DNA from 2 places in the Marinobacterium sp. MBR-111 genome. Region 2 is predicted to be linked to the other one. Evidence: predicted binding sites of a transcription regulator. Region 2 holds the regulator's gene; the other holds the start of a gene.

Region 1 (7,146 bases), on a different contig from region 2:
CCGGGCTGGTATGGAACTGGAAGCCGGTATACCCCTTGCCGCTTTTGCGTTCGGTACGGGCCAGAGCGTATTCCTCACCGGTATCCGGATGCAAAAACACAGGAAAATCACGTCCGACCGGTTTAAAACCCCGACCCAGCATCTCGTCAGGGGTGGCACCGACCACCACCCAGTCTCTGTCCTTGACCTCAAGCCCCAACAGTCGATCCCTGACTGCGCCGCCGACCAGATAGATCTGCATCAGCGGCTGCAACGGTCCGGGCACTGTGCGCGCCAGGCTTCAAAACCACCGTCCAGGCTACAGACCTGTTCAAACCCTTGATGTGCCAGATAGGCGGCTGCCGACTGACTGCTGATGCCGTGGTAGCAGCAGACAATCAAGGGCTGGTCAAAGTCTGCCTGTGCAAGGTACTCCGGCAGGTTGTGGTTGCTGAGGTTGGTTGCATCGCGGATGTGAAGCTCGTTGAAGCTGGTTTCATCGCGGATATCGACTACCTGTGCACCCTGGTCGATCAGGTCACAGGCTTCGGTGATGTTGATACAGCGGTACTCACTCACGTGTCAGTCTCCGGGTGTTGGGTGGTCAGTGCAGGGTTGGCTGAACAGCTGGCCATCATCCAGGCGCAGTGCGCTTAGGGCGTTACCCCATACGCAGCCGGTATCGAGCGAGATGCTGCGCTCATTGCGATGATGCCCCAGTGCAGCCCAGTGGCCGTACAGTTGTATGCGTTTGAGTGGTTTGGCCGGCGGCAGTTCAAACCAGGGGCGAAAACCGTTGGGCGCCTCTTCAGGGCGGCCGCTGGCACTGAATTCCAGCCGCCCTTCGGTCGTGATGAAGCGCATTCGGGTCAAATAATTGGTGATACAGCGCAAACGCGCGGGTCCCTTGAGGTCGTCCTGCCAAAGATCAGGCTGGTTGCCGTACATATTGGCAAAAAAACGTTCGGCCCTGTCGCTTTGGAGCACAGCTTCAAGCTCGGCAGCCAGATTGCGGGCAGTTTTCAGACTCCAGATATGAGGTATGCCGGCGTGGGTCATGACGTAGCCCAGCGACTTGTCATCATGCAGCAGGGGGCGATGCTGCAGCCAGTGCATCAGCTCATCCCGGTCGGGTGCGGTCAGAATCGGTTCCAGTGTGGAGTTTGCTTTCTTTCCGTTGCCATTGTGCAGGGCCAGCAGGTGCAGGTCGTGGTTGCCCAGTACACAGACAGCGCGATCTCCCAGACTTTTGACAAAGCGCAGGCATTGCAGTGAACCGGGGCCACGGTTGACCAGGTCGCCAGTAAACCAGAGTTGATCCTGGTCGTTGAAGTTGATCTGCTCAAGAAGCTGCATCAATTCGTTATAACAGCCCTGCAGATCACCAATTGCGTAGGTCGCCATTTAGGCTCCAAAACAGTGATACAGGTGGGCATGATAACGGAAGCGGGTACTGATCTGAAACCCGACGGCAGTTGAAAAAAAGAGGCCCCGCAGGGCCCCAAGACAACCTTAGTATGTTCAGTAACGCAGAGGAGATGTCTGATCAGAGATCGAAGGTCTTGCTGATGGTGAAGACAAATTCGGAGTCTTTCTCGCCATCGCCGTCGAGTTCAGTGTCCAACTGTTTGATGAATGCCAGGCTCATGTCCAGGCCCTGAATAGTTGTACCGTAACCGGCTTCAACGTAGTCTCCGTCATAGTCTTCACCGAATACACCATAGGTCAGGTAGGCGCCTTCGTATTCACCTGTCAGGCTGAAGAAGGTGTAGTCGGCGTCATCACCTGCGCCGTCAACATTTTCACGGCCAAGGACAAACTGGGCACTCAGAAATTTGTAACCGCCGCCCAGGATGAGTTCATGGTAATCGGATGCATCATCAACAGTGTAGAAGTAGCCAGCGTAGCCTACATCGTAGGTGAAGTCGCCGATTTCACCGGCGTAGCCACCGTACAGATCGTATTCGATTTCAGCATCGTCCAGCTGAGCACCCCAGGTGCCGACGTAGAAACCATTACCGAAGTCATAGTCAGCACCAGCCATCAGGCTGGCGTTGTTGGAGGTCTGATCAATGCCACGGAACCAGTAGTCACTCATGGCGCCCACGTTGACCGACAGTTCAGCGCTTGCGGCAGCGGATGCAGTCAGCAGGCCGGCAGCGATCAGAGATTTGGTCAGCTTTTTCATCATATTCCCCTTACAGTCTCTTGAAATAGCAAGTCGGGCATTGAGTGCCGCTTGTTGATCCGGTAAAAGCGAAAGCTGTGCCAGTGTTGATAAATACAAATATTTACAATGTGTTACATGGATATGACAATGTTGTGCTCTTGATTTGTGCACCAATAAAACGCACTCAGCTCCAGGAGTGTGCAGTCGTTGGCAATCGTGAGGGCAGGTGATCCAGTTAAAAATGTATTTTGAACAATTCGACACAACCTAAAGGGTTATTGCTTCGCTTTTGATACTAAAGTAGTGTCTTCTTTACCATGGGGACAGTGTATCGATTAGCTGGCTGCGTGGCCGTGCCTGACGGGACATAACTGGATTGAGCGATGGATAGACAACAGCAGTTTCTGGATCTGACCGGCGATTTTATTGCCAGTGTCGACAAGCATTACCGGATCGAGTTTATAAACCGCTCCGGCCGTGAGCTGCTGGGAATCGGTCAGGAACATGACCTGAGTGTGCAGCCGCTGCACGTCAGCGACTTTCATACCGAAAGTACCTGGCAGCAGCTGTCTCGCGAAATTTTTCCGCAGGTACTGGAATGTGGTTACTGGGCCGGGGTGGTGAATTTCCGCACCCTTGCGGGACATGAAGTGCCTGTCAGCCTCCGCATTTTGCCTCATCTGGATGAGCATGGTCAGGTAACCGGCCTGACCGGTATAGGCCAGGATCAGCGCTTGAAACGTGCCTTTCAAACCCAGGAAGCAATGGCGGAACGCATTCTGGATAGCACTATTGAAGGTATTATCGTCACGGATGCCGCCGCCCGGATCGAGCGGGTTAACCCGGCATTTACCCAAATTACCGGTTATGCTGCATCAGAAGTGATTGGGCAGACACCCAAAATGCTGCGCTCCAATCATCACGAACAGCCCTTCTATGATGCGATGAACACGTCGCTGCGACACCACGGCAGTTGGCAGGGGGAGGTCTGGAACCGGCGCAAGAGTGGTGAAGTCTATCTGCAGTGGATGTCGGTCAGTGCGCTGAAGAATGATAACGGCGTCGTAACCAATTTTGTTTCCATCTTCCATGATCTTACCGAAATGCGTGCAAAAGAAGCGCAAATCGAGGAGCTTGCATTTACTGATCCGCTCACGGGGATGGGTAACCGCTACAAATTGGTGCAGACGCTTGCCCAGCTGCTGAAACGAAACCGAAAACCCTCTACGAATTCAGCCTTGATTGCCTTGATGTGCATCGATATTGGTCAATTGTCACCGATCAATGATCGCTTTGGCATGCGTGGCGGCGACCAGCTGATCAAACGTCAGGCTGAACGACTGCAGCAACACTTGGGCGACAGGCTCAGTTTTTTTCGTCTGACCGGCGATGAGCTGGTGGCTATCATCAATGACACCCATGACCTGACCGGAATGGCGCGTTATGCCAATGAGTGTATCAGCCAGTTGCAGGTGCCGTTATATCTTGAAGGTGAGACGATTCGCTTGAGTCCTTCGGCAGGGCTGGCGGTTTTTCCCAAAGATGGAGATGATGCCGATACTCTGCTGGCCTGCGCCCAAACAGCGTTGATCGCGGCCAAGCAGGCCGGGCGTGACAGTTATCGTTTCTACGACGAGGCTCTGAGTAACGAATTACGTCAACGGCTGATGCTGGAGCAACAGCTGAGACTGGCGATTCAGCATGAAACCGGTCTGGGGCTTGAACTCTACCTGCAGCCGAAGGTTAACATCATCGACCGTGCGCTGGTGGGAGCAGAGGTTCTGTTGCGTTGGCAACATCCTGAAAAAGGAATGATCTCGCCGGGCGAGTTTATTCCACTAGCCGAAGAAAGCCGTCTGATTGTGGCGCTGGACCGCTGGGTGTTCAGTCAAAGCTGTGCTTTGCTGCAGCAATGGCAGACTCTGCTGCCCGTCTTGCCAAGACTGAGTGTCAACCTGTCGGCACGGCAGCTGCAGGAGCCGGATCTGGTTGATTGGTGTCTGCACACCATCGCACTATATGGTTTGGAAGCGCAACAGTTGGAACTGGAAGTGACCGAGACCGCATTTATCAACCTGGCGGACGATGTGTTGCGACAGCTTGCCAGTTTGCGTGCTGCCGGCTTCAGCCTGGCGCTGGATGACTTCGGGACCGGCTATTCCAGCTTGACCTACCTGAGGCGCCTGCCTCTGGATGTGGTGAAAATCGACCGCAGTTTTGTAGCGGACCTGTGTACCGATGCACGTGCGGCTACCTTGCTTAAAGGCATAATTCAGCTGCTCTCTGAGCTGGAGTTCGGAGTGGTAGCCGAGGGGATTGAAACCGATGAACAGGCCCGATTGCTGCAGGATATAGGATGCAAGACCGGGCAGGGTTTTCTGTTTTATCGGCCCATGCCGGCGAGCGAATTCATGCGGTTGTATGGGGAAAGCTGCTCGGCTGGCAACTGAGCCCCGATGCTTCACCAGCAAGCAGGCTGGTGTAGAATCGAGAGTTTTTTGGACATTGCATCGTGTCGGATACGCCTGAAACGCCCAGAGACGAGATAGCCTACCCAGAAGCTTACCGTGATCTCGTCGTCGTGAGTCTTGCCCTGTCACTTGCCATGCTGGCCAACACCATGCTGTTGCTGACGGTGCCTTTCATGGCGTTGGAACTGCAGGTCAGCCCTGCCATGATCGGTCTGATTGTGGCAGCTCCCTACGTATTGCCTTTGGTGCTGGCCATTCCAATCGGTGGTTTCGTCGGCCGTATGGGTGCCAGAAACATTATTCTGGCCGGGGCCTTGGGCATGTCTGCGGGGCCTTTATGTTCACTGTTCTTCCCCTCCTTGACGGGTCTGCTGGCCAACCAGGTTATTGCCGGTATGTCTAATATGGTACTTATTATTGCCGCCCAGTCATTGGTGTCCGGGCTTGGACAGGGGCGAGTGCTTGAGCGCTGTTTCGGCTGGTACACAATGTGTATGTCAGCCGGACAGCTGTTGGGGCCTCTGCTTGCGGGCTATCTGATTGAACACTACTCGCTGCACCTGTCTTTTGCGACCATCGCTTTCATTCCGCTGCTGTCGTTTGTCAGTGCACTGTTTTTCTCGTCCAGTGCCGGTTATGGTGGAAAAAGTCAGCGTGGCAATGCCAGTTATGTTGCCCAGTGGCGTTTGCTTAGAACCAACCACGGCGTACAGCTGGCGATCATCATGTCGAGTGTGTCGCTGTTTATCATGGGGGCACATGCAGGCTTCATGCCGATCTACCTTGAAGGGCTTGCCATCAGCGCGAGCCTAATCGGTGTACTGCTAAGCCTCAGAGCGCTAACCTCCATGTTGGTGCGATTGGTGATGTCGCGTATGATCGACTGGCTCGGCGGGCGTACCCGCTCGATTCAAATCGGTGTTGTTGTGGTGACGGGGGCGCTGATGCTTACCGGTATGGTGGGTGACCAGGTCGTATTGTTGGCCCTGCTGACCATAGCGATCGGTGTCGCGGGCGGGATATCCCAACCGCTGTCGATGGTGATTCTGTCCGAAAGCGTCAGCCGTGAGCAGCGTTCTCCCAGTTTGGCTACACGACTTATGGGTAACCGACTTGCTCAGGCATCCGCACCCGTTATGGTTGGTTTTCTGGCTGAGCTTTACGGATTTCCGACCGCGTTCGCCCTCTCAGCCGGCATCCTGTTGTTGCTGTTTCTGGTCTGGTCCTGGCGTGTGGGGCTGGGACACGGGTTTACGGTGGACAGGAGGGATGAAAAAAACGCATCGTCGTAGAGCACAGCCCCGCCTTCCACTGCATCAAGCCTATAAAAAACAGGAATGGCACAGGTCCGCAAAATTCGAAGTTGGCGTTGTCAGCAAGCCAATGCTGTAAAATCCGAGACGTTTCCTGCCGACTTTCTATTGAAGCAAGCTCGGCCAAGAGTCCTCGACTGGTGGGGTAATGCCATTATTGGTACCGAGCGTGAACAACAGTTTTATTCCGAGGCAGAGGCAGCGCTCCCTATGCTCGGTGAGAATCGTACGTTGGATGCTGTATTCGAAGGGATGTTGCAGCAACGTTTGCGCCTTAAAACCAATTTGAGACTTGTGGAGTGGTTGGGGATGTGACTAACTCTTCCATTCGAAATACTCCTCTGCGAGTTGACTCAACTTCAGGCACGAGTCATCTCCTTCCAGCAAAACAGCTCTTTCACCCTCATCAAACGCTATCAACCCCGCCAGCGTAAGCAGTGTCACCAGGCGATGTTTCACGACATGAGCAAATACCTCGCTGGGCTCGCGGTACATACGGAAGTCTTCTTCTTCGAGCTCAGCCAGCATATGCGGAAAAAGCTCCCTCAGATAGTTGGCCGCATCTACGCTTTTGAGCTTGTGCTGCTGTGTGTGCAGGCGGTAAAGCAGAACCAACGCCGTTAATCGGATTGATGGCATTGCCGGATAGTTATCCACATAGGCCCAGTTGAATTGGGTAAACAGCCCCTGCATCAGGGTGTGGAAGGCAGCAGGCCAGTCCTGCTTTTTCAGAATGGTCTGGCCTTTTCGTGTAAGCACTAACTGACCTTTGACGATGCGGCACAGGCCGCTCACTATTGCGATGATGCGGCTGTAATGCACGGGTGGCACATCTTCTTCGGATCGATAGCCGCGTTGCCAGATAAATCGATTGTAGTGCAACATGGCGGGATCGACTGCATCGACCATTTTGCGCACGACCGCCAGTGGCAGGTTGCCTTTTTTGGTCAGTTTGATGCCCTTTTCTTCAGCGCACTCGGCCAGAGTCTTGAACAGCGCCAACAGTGGCGAGTTTTCAGGCGTAGCCGCTGTAGGGTTAAACTGCAGCACTTCCGGAGCTTCAAAGGGGTGATAGAGTAATTGATGCAGCAGGTGAGGCGACATCGGCAGCTCAACCAGCGGTTGTTCATCATCTTCCATGATGTGAAGCAAAAACTGATCAATAAATGCCTGTCTGATCATGTCGGACTCAAACTCACCCTGCTGTAACAGC
Region 2 (7,146 bases):
TCTGCTGGTCCATGATCTGCAGCAGCTCCTTCATGACCCGTTCGGGCAGCTGCTGCAGGATGTCAGCCATGTCGTCCGTTTCCAGCGACTCGGTAATGGCGAGTACTTCTGAAGCCTCCATGCGGCTCAGGATTTCGGTCTGGGCATCGTCCCCCAGGTACTGCAATACCTCACCTTCCAGCTCCTGGTTGAGCAGGTTCCACAGAATCTGGCGCTCGCGAGGAGGTGTCTTTTCCAGCAGGTGCGCCACTTCAACCGGCTTTAGCCCCTTGTTGAGCATGAACCTCAATTGCTGCAGTTCACCGACCTCAAGCGCGGCGCTCAATGCTTCCAGGTTGGATTTGGTTTCCTGCTGACTCATGGCGGATCTCGATCGGAGGTGGGCGCTTGTCCGGAGAAAGGGGGAGCGCGATCTTATTCGGGCTCGTCAAAGCGATTGTTGATCAATGCGGTGATGGCATCAAGCGCCTCAGGGGCATCATCCCCTTCAGCGACAAGCGCGATTTCAGTACCTTTGCTGGCGGCCAGCATCATCACGGACATGATGCTCTTGCCATCCACTTCGCGGCCATCCTTGTTGATGCGGATGTTGGCATTGAACTGATTGGCCAGCGTGACCAGCTTGGCAGCGGCGCGGGCGTGCAGGCCCAGCTTGTTGATAATGGTCAGTCGCGTTTCAATCATGGTGTGGTCCTGCGGCAGGCTGACTCAGTTCTCGGTGTAGCACCTGCACATTATCCATATGCCCGCGGAAATAACCAGCCAGTTGCTCGGCAATATAGACCGAGCGGTGTTGGCCTCCGGTGCAGCCAATTCCGATTGTGATGTAGCTGCGGTTATTGGCCTGGAACTGAGGCAGCCACTTGCTTACGAAGGCCTGTATGTCGTTCACCATCTCGGTGACCTCGGGCGACTGGCGCAGAAACTCGATCACCTCGGTGTCGAGGCCGGTATGACGGCGCAATTCAGGGACCCAGTAGGGATTGGGCAAGGCCCGTACATCGAAGGTGAAATCGGCATCGAGCGGTACGCCATGCTTGAAGCCAAATGACTCAAACTGCAGTGACAGAACCTGTTCACTGCGCCCGGCAACACGCAGTTTGACTTCGTCACGCAGCTCATAAAGTGATAGCCGCGTAGTATCGATGCGCAGATCAGCGAGATTGGCGATGGGCTCGAGCAGGCTGCGTTCGGTTCGAATTGCTTGCTGCAGGCTCTGTTGTTTATCGGTGAGTGGGTGACGCCGCCGGGTTGCGTTATAGCGTCGCAGCAGAGTAGCTTCACCAGCATCAAGAAACAGGGTTTCGGTGCTCAGCTTGGACTGTTCACGCAGAGTGCACATCACACTGGGGAACTGTTTCAGGTTGCTCAGAAGGTTGCGAGCATCAATGCTGACGGCAATTTCTCGATTAGGGTTTTCCTCAGCCAGCATCAGTCGGATCAGCTCGGGCAGAAGCAGGGCCGGCAGGTTGTCGATGCAGTAGAAACCGACATCTTCCAGTGCCTGCAGGGCGGTGCTTTTGCCTGAGCCGGAGCGGCCGCTGATGACGACCAGTCGCATGTCAGGCGCCTCTGCAGAGAGTTTGGACGCGATCCAGCAGGCTTGAGGAATCTTCGCAGCTGCGCAGTGATTCACGGGTGCTGGAGTCGTTGAACAGCTCTGCCAACCCTGCCAGTGTCTGCAGGTGCTCTTCAGCGCCGTCTTCGGGAACCAGCAGGAAGCAGATCAGGTCGACTGGACGGTTGTCGATGGCATCGAAGTCAATCGGGCTGGACAGCGTCATCAGTAATCCGATGGCTGTTGTAACACCTGGAATTCTGCAATGAGGAATGGCAACGCCTTCACCGATACCGGTGCTGCCAAGGCGTTCTCGGTTGATCAGGCCGCTGAAGATATCTTCAGCGGCCATGCCGTCCAGCTGCTCGGCGATAGTCTGGCTGGCGAGCTCAAGCGCTCGCTTTTTGCTGACCACATCGACGTGGCAGAGTGTACGGGATGAGGTCAGCAGTTCTGATAGTTGCATGTCGTGACGTGCTGCTACCGGTTATTTGTGGGATTTGAGTTTTTCTTTGTGCTTGATGATCTGGCGGTCAAGCTTGTCCACCATGCCATCAATTGCAGCATACATGTCATCATGCTCATGCGCTGCGAATACTTCACCGCCGGCCAGGTGGATATCGGCTTCGGCCTTCTGGCGCAGCTTCTCGACACTGAGGGTGACCTGTACATTGGTGATGTTATCGAAGTGGCGTTCCAGTCGGTCGAACTTGGTACGTACATATTCGTTCAGGGCGTCAGTCAGTTCGACGTGATGGCCAGTGATGTTGATCTGCATAGGTTTTCTCCTCGTCATAAAGCACGTTCTTCCGGCGTGCCTGTAGTCTCATTAAACCAGACGCTTGCGCTCATTAGAAGGCGGAATGTTCATCGCTTCACGATATTTTGCCACTGTGCGTCTGGCTACGTTAAATCCTTGCTCTTTCAGCAGGTCGGCTATCTTGTTATCACTGAGTGGTTTTGCGGTATTCTCCGCGCTGATCAGCTTCTTGATCAAGGCACGAATGGCGGTAGAGGAGGCAGCGCCTCCGTCTGACGTGCTCACATGGCTGGAGAAAAAATACTTCAGCTCGAAGATGCCTCGGGGCGTATGCATGTATTTCTGGGTAGTGACACGGGAAATGGTTGATTCGTGCATCTCTACGGCTTCAGCGATGTCATGCAGAACCATCGGCTTCATACCCTCTTCACCTTCCTCGAAAAAATCGATCTGGCGGGCCACGATCTCGGTGGCGACCTTGAGCAGGGTTTCGTTGCGACTCAGCAGGCTCTTCAGAAACCAGCGCGCTTCCTGTAGATGGTTTTTCAGATAGGTGTTGTCAGCGCTGTTGTCGGCCCGTCTTATAAGATCAGCATAGTCGGTATTGATACGCAGCTTGGGGGATGCCTCTGAGTTGAGGCTTACATTCCACTGCCCCCGCACCTTGCGCACCACGACGTCGGGTATAACGTACTCTGACTGTTCACTGCTGATGCTGGTGCCCGGTTTTGGATTAAGCGACTGGATCAGACTGATGATCTGTTGCAGGGCCTCTTCCTTCAGGCGCATGCGGCGCATCAAGGTACGATAGTCATGATTGCCGAGCAGACCCAGGTGATCGCGTACCAGGCGTAATGCCTCTTTCAGCATCGGAGTGTTTTCAGGCAGCTGGCGCAGCTGTATCTGCAGACATTCGCTCAGGTCTCGTGCGCAGACACCGGGCGGGTCAAACTGTTGCAGGCGGTGCAGTACCGTTTCAATCTCTTCAGGCTCGGCATCTGCAAACAGCTGGGGTTCGCTCCGGGTGAAGTGTTCCAGAACTTCATCTACGTCCGTGCGTAGATAGCCATCCGGATCGACAGCATCGATAAGGGCCATGGCGACCATACGGTCAGGGTCACTCATGGGGGTCAGGTTGAGCTGCCACAGCAGGTGATCCTGAAGGCTGTCTTCGGCCGAATCGTTATCACCGGGTTCCCAGTCATCATCACGGGCAGGACCGGGTGTACTCTGGTGCTGGAAGGTATCATCCCAGTTGCTGTCGGTGGACAGCTCACGAGGGATTTCATCATTCCAGCGCTCTTCCAGTGCGTTTTCGTCCCAGCTGTCCTCGTCAGCGGTGTCGTTAGAGAGGCTGTCGGCAGAGGCGTCGTGACGATCATCACGGGCTTCAGTCTGGGTCTCTTCGGCGCTGTCCAGTTCCTCCTCGACTTCCAGCAGTGGGTTGCTCTCCAGGGCTTCCTGGATCTCCTGCTGCAGGTCCAGCGTTGACAGTTGCAGCAGACGTATTGCTTGTTGCAACTGGGGTGTCATCGTCAGATGCTGGCCGATCTTGAGTTGTAACGATTGCTTCATATCAGAGCTGCCAGGTGGACGGAGTGGATGTACATGATTGACGACTCAGGATCAAAGGGAAAACTGCTCGCCCAGATAGGCACGGCGAACCTGTTCGTTAGCCAGGATCTCGGCCGGTGTGCCCTGTGCGAGTATCCCCCCTTCACTTACGATATATGCTCGTTCGCAGATGTCGAGTGTCTCGCGCACGTTATGATCGGTGATCAGAATGCCAATGCCGCGAGACTGTAGGTGGCGAATGGTTTGTTTGATATCGCTGACCGAGATTGGATCAACGCCGGCAAAGGGTTCGTCCAGCAGGATAAAGTCAGGCTCGGTTGCCAAGGCCCGTGCGATTTCAACACGTCGACGCTCTCCGCCAGACAGGGCCATACCCAGACTATTGCGCAGGTGAGTAATGTGGAACTCTTCCAGCAGCTGCTCCAGCAATGCCTTACGATCCGAGGTGTTCAGCTCCTTGCGAGTTTCCAGAATGGCCATCAGGTTGTCATGTACGCTCAGCTTCCGAAACACCGAAGCTTCCTGAGGCAGATAGCCGATACCGCGGCGAGCGCGCTCATGCATGGGCAGGCGGGTAACGTCGTCCTGGTGCAGTCGGATTTGTCCCCGGTCGGCGTGGATAAGCCCCACGATCATATAAAAGCAGGTGGTCTTGCCGGCACCGTTGGGTCCCAGCAGACCAACGATCTGGCCCGTTTCCATCTGCAGGGATACATCCTGTACCACCTGGCGCCCCTTGTAGCTTTTGGCAAGGTGCAAGGCTTCCAGTGTCGCCATCAGTTGGTCCCCGTCGGCTTGGGCTGAATCACCATTTTGACCCGTTCGCCGCCCTCGCGGTCGCTGCCGAAAGCGTTCACCACCGCACGCGCCATATTGTAAACGATCCGCTCTCCGGTGAAGGTATCCTTGGACTGATCGACGCGTGCATTTTCGGTGATGGTAACCTCTTGTTGCTTGACCCGGTACTCCATCCTTTCACCGTAGGCCTTGGTCAGGGGCTGATCGGCAGATGGCTGCTGCTGAAATCTGGCCGGCTTGCCGGTGGAGATAATGCGGTCAATGCTGCCGTCAGCTGCACGGTGCAGTTCAACGCGCTCACCACGAATTTCCATGCTGCCCTGAATTATTTCCACATCGCCTGTGTATACGGTGATACCGGTACGCTCATTCATGCTGGCGCGGTCAGCCGAGACGTTGATTGGCTGATTGCGATCCTCGGGCAGTGCCTGCACGCTGGCGGACAGGCTCAGCAGCAGGGTGGTCAGCAACACAGGGCGGTTAATTCGCATGGTATGTACCTTTTACCTCGGACAGCAGCTCAACCCGCTGTTCGTCAAAAAAGACCTCCATGCCTTGGCTTTCCATATGGTCCAGGCCGCGTATTACCCTGACTGGCAGGTCTGTGTGGGCATAGTCGCGTGGAGGGTAGAGTGTCAGTCGCTCGGTCAGCATCTCGCTGGCACTGCCTGAAGGCGGATTATCATGAAGCTGTACATCCCCTGCAAGTACTATGCGTTCCTGTGAGTCGGGCATACGGCCTTCCTGTGCCAAAATACGGAACTCACCACTCTGCTCGCGGGGTATTAGGGTGGTTGGGTTGTCCAGCAGCATCTCACCTGGCTCAGGGTAGTGGCGCATCAGAGGAGAACTCAGTGCCTGTGCCATTTCGCCGCTTTGGTTCCAGCGCGTGATCCGGGCCTCGCGGACGAAAAAGTCGATCCGAGCGGCACCCTTGTCCAGTAAAGGCTCGTCGTTCAGCCGGGTAGAGGCAAACCCCCACCAGAGCAGGGGCACCAGCAGCAGGATCAAGGCGATGGAGAGTCTCAGTCGACTTTGCAGCATTCAGCGGTACTCGTCGTAGATGGCGCTGAGTTTACCCTGTGCGGCCAGAATCAACTCGCAAAACTCCCGTGCGGCTCCCTTGCCTCCAGCGGCACTGCTGCACCAATCCGCCTCTTTGCGCACCAGTGGGTGACCGTTGGGTACACAGGCGCCAAAGGCGCAGGCGCGAATGGCGGCAAGGTCGGGCAGGTCGTCTCCGATATAGGCGGTATCGGCGGCGCTGTGTCGACTGGTTTGCCACAGTTCATCCAGTGCGACCAGTTTGTCTTCTCGTCCCTGGCGCAGATAGGTGATGCCCAACGCTTCAGCTCGCTGCTCCACCTGGGGCGAACGGCGCCCCGTGATGATGGCCGTCTCGATGCCACAGCGATGCAGCAGCTTGATACCGAGGCCGTCGAGGGTGTGAAAGCTTTTGACTTCGCGGCCATCAGCCAGAAAGTTGAGGCGGCCATCTGTCAGAATGCCGTCGACATCGAACACTGCCAGGCGGATATTACTCAGTGCCTCACGCAATGAGGTGGGAAAATTGTCCAGATGCATCAGATGACTCCCGCTTTCAGCATGTCATGCATGTTGAGGGCGCCGACCGGCCGATCATGCTCGTCAACTACCAACAATGCGTTGATTTTGCGCTGCTGCATCAGGCTGAGGGCTTCGGCGGCCAGAATGCCGGGAGATACACGTGTGCATTCGGTTGTCATCACGTCAGCAATGGGTGTGCTGGCGAGGTTGATCTCCTGATCCAGTGTGCGGCGCAAGTCACCGTCAGTAAAGACACCCAGCAATTTACCCTGTGGATCGGTCACGGCCGTCATGCCCAAGCGTTTACGTGTGACTTCCAGCAGTGCTTCACGCACCGAGGTGCTGGCCTGGACCTGAGGAATGTCCTCACCGGTGTGCATGATGTCGTCGACTTTCAGCAATAACCGTCGGCCAAGACTGCCACCTGGGTGTGAGAAGGCAAAGTCTTCGCTGCTGAAGCCGCGGGCTTCGAGCAGCGCAATGGCCAATGCATCACCCAATACCAGCTGTGCCGTTGTACTGGAAGTTGGAGCAAGCCCCAGTGGACAGGCTTCACGATCGACGGGGATGTGCAGATTGACATCCGCGCTGTGCGCGAGGGTGGAATCGGCATTCGCCGTAATGCTGATCATGGGGGCTCCCATTCGTTTGATCAGCGGCAGAATGGTAATGAGTTCAGCGGTTTCGCCTGAGTTGGACAGGGCCAGCACGACATCGTTGCCGGTAAACATGCCGAGATCACCGTGACTGGCTTCGCCAGGGTGAACGAAAAACGACGGAGTGCCGGTACTGGCGAGGGTGGCGGCTATCTTGTTGCCGATGTGCCCAGACTTGCCCATACCTGTCACAATGACACGACCCTTGCAATTGAACATCAGATTACAGGCCT

The links. Region 2 encodes sigma-54, which starts transcription at its own class of promoters, with help from an activator protein. Its sites were predicted from a motif close to TGGCACNNNNNTTGCTNT; they were not measured.
Region 1: a site for sigma-54 is predicted at 2,233-2,250, ahead of ABIE61_RS11905 (TorF family putative porin). Genes of this name have one in related genera too.

Annotation. Positions count from the first base shown of each region.
Region 1 is NZ_JBEPQA010000016.1:16,535-23,680, reverse strand. Features, by position in the region: gene ABIE61_RS11920 (tRNA nucleotidyltransferase/poly(A) polymerase-related protein) at 1-241, opposite strand, end outside; gene glpE (thiosulfate sulfurtransferase GlpE) at 241-558, opposite strand; gene ABIE61_RS11910 (symmetrical bis(5'-nucleosyl)-tetraphosphatase) at 562-1,383, opposite strand; gene ABIE61_RS11905 (TorF family putative porin) at 1,526-2,167, opposite strand; gene ABIE61_RS11900 (putative bifunctional diguanylate cyclase/phosphodiesterase) at 2,533-4,599, shown strand; gene ABIE61_RS11895 (MFS transporter) at 4,662-5,912, shown strand; gene ABIE61_RS11890 (hypothetical protein) at 5,958-6,248, shown strand; gene ABIE61_RS11885 (plasmid pRiA4b ORF-3 family protein) at 6,249-7,146, opposite strand, start outside.
Region 2 is NZ_JBEPQA010000013.1:35,708-42,853, forward strand. Features, by position in the region: gene mgtE (magnesium transporter) at 1-361, opposite strand, end outside; gene ABIE61_RS10620 (HPr family phosphocarrier protein) at 415-684, opposite strand; gene rapZ (RNase adapter RapZ) at 677-1,561, opposite strand; gene ABIE61_RS10630 (PTS sugar transporter subunit IIA) at 1,563-2,024, opposite strand; gene hpf (ribosome hibernation promoting factor) at 2,046-2,336, opposite strand; gene ABIE61_RS10640 (RNA polymerase factor sigma-54) at 2,388-3,893, opposite strand; gene lptB (LPS export ABC transporter ATP-binding protein) at 3,945-4,670, opposite strand; gene lptA (lipopolysaccharide transport periplasmic protein LptA) at 4,670-5,182, opposite strand; gene lptC (LPS export ABC transporter periplasmic protein LptC) at 5,172-5,735, opposite strand; gene ABIE61_RS10660 (KdsC family phosphatase) at 5,736-6,275, opposite strand; gene ABIE61_RS10665 (KpsF/GutQ family sugar-phosphate isomerase) at 6,275-7,146, opposite strand, start outside.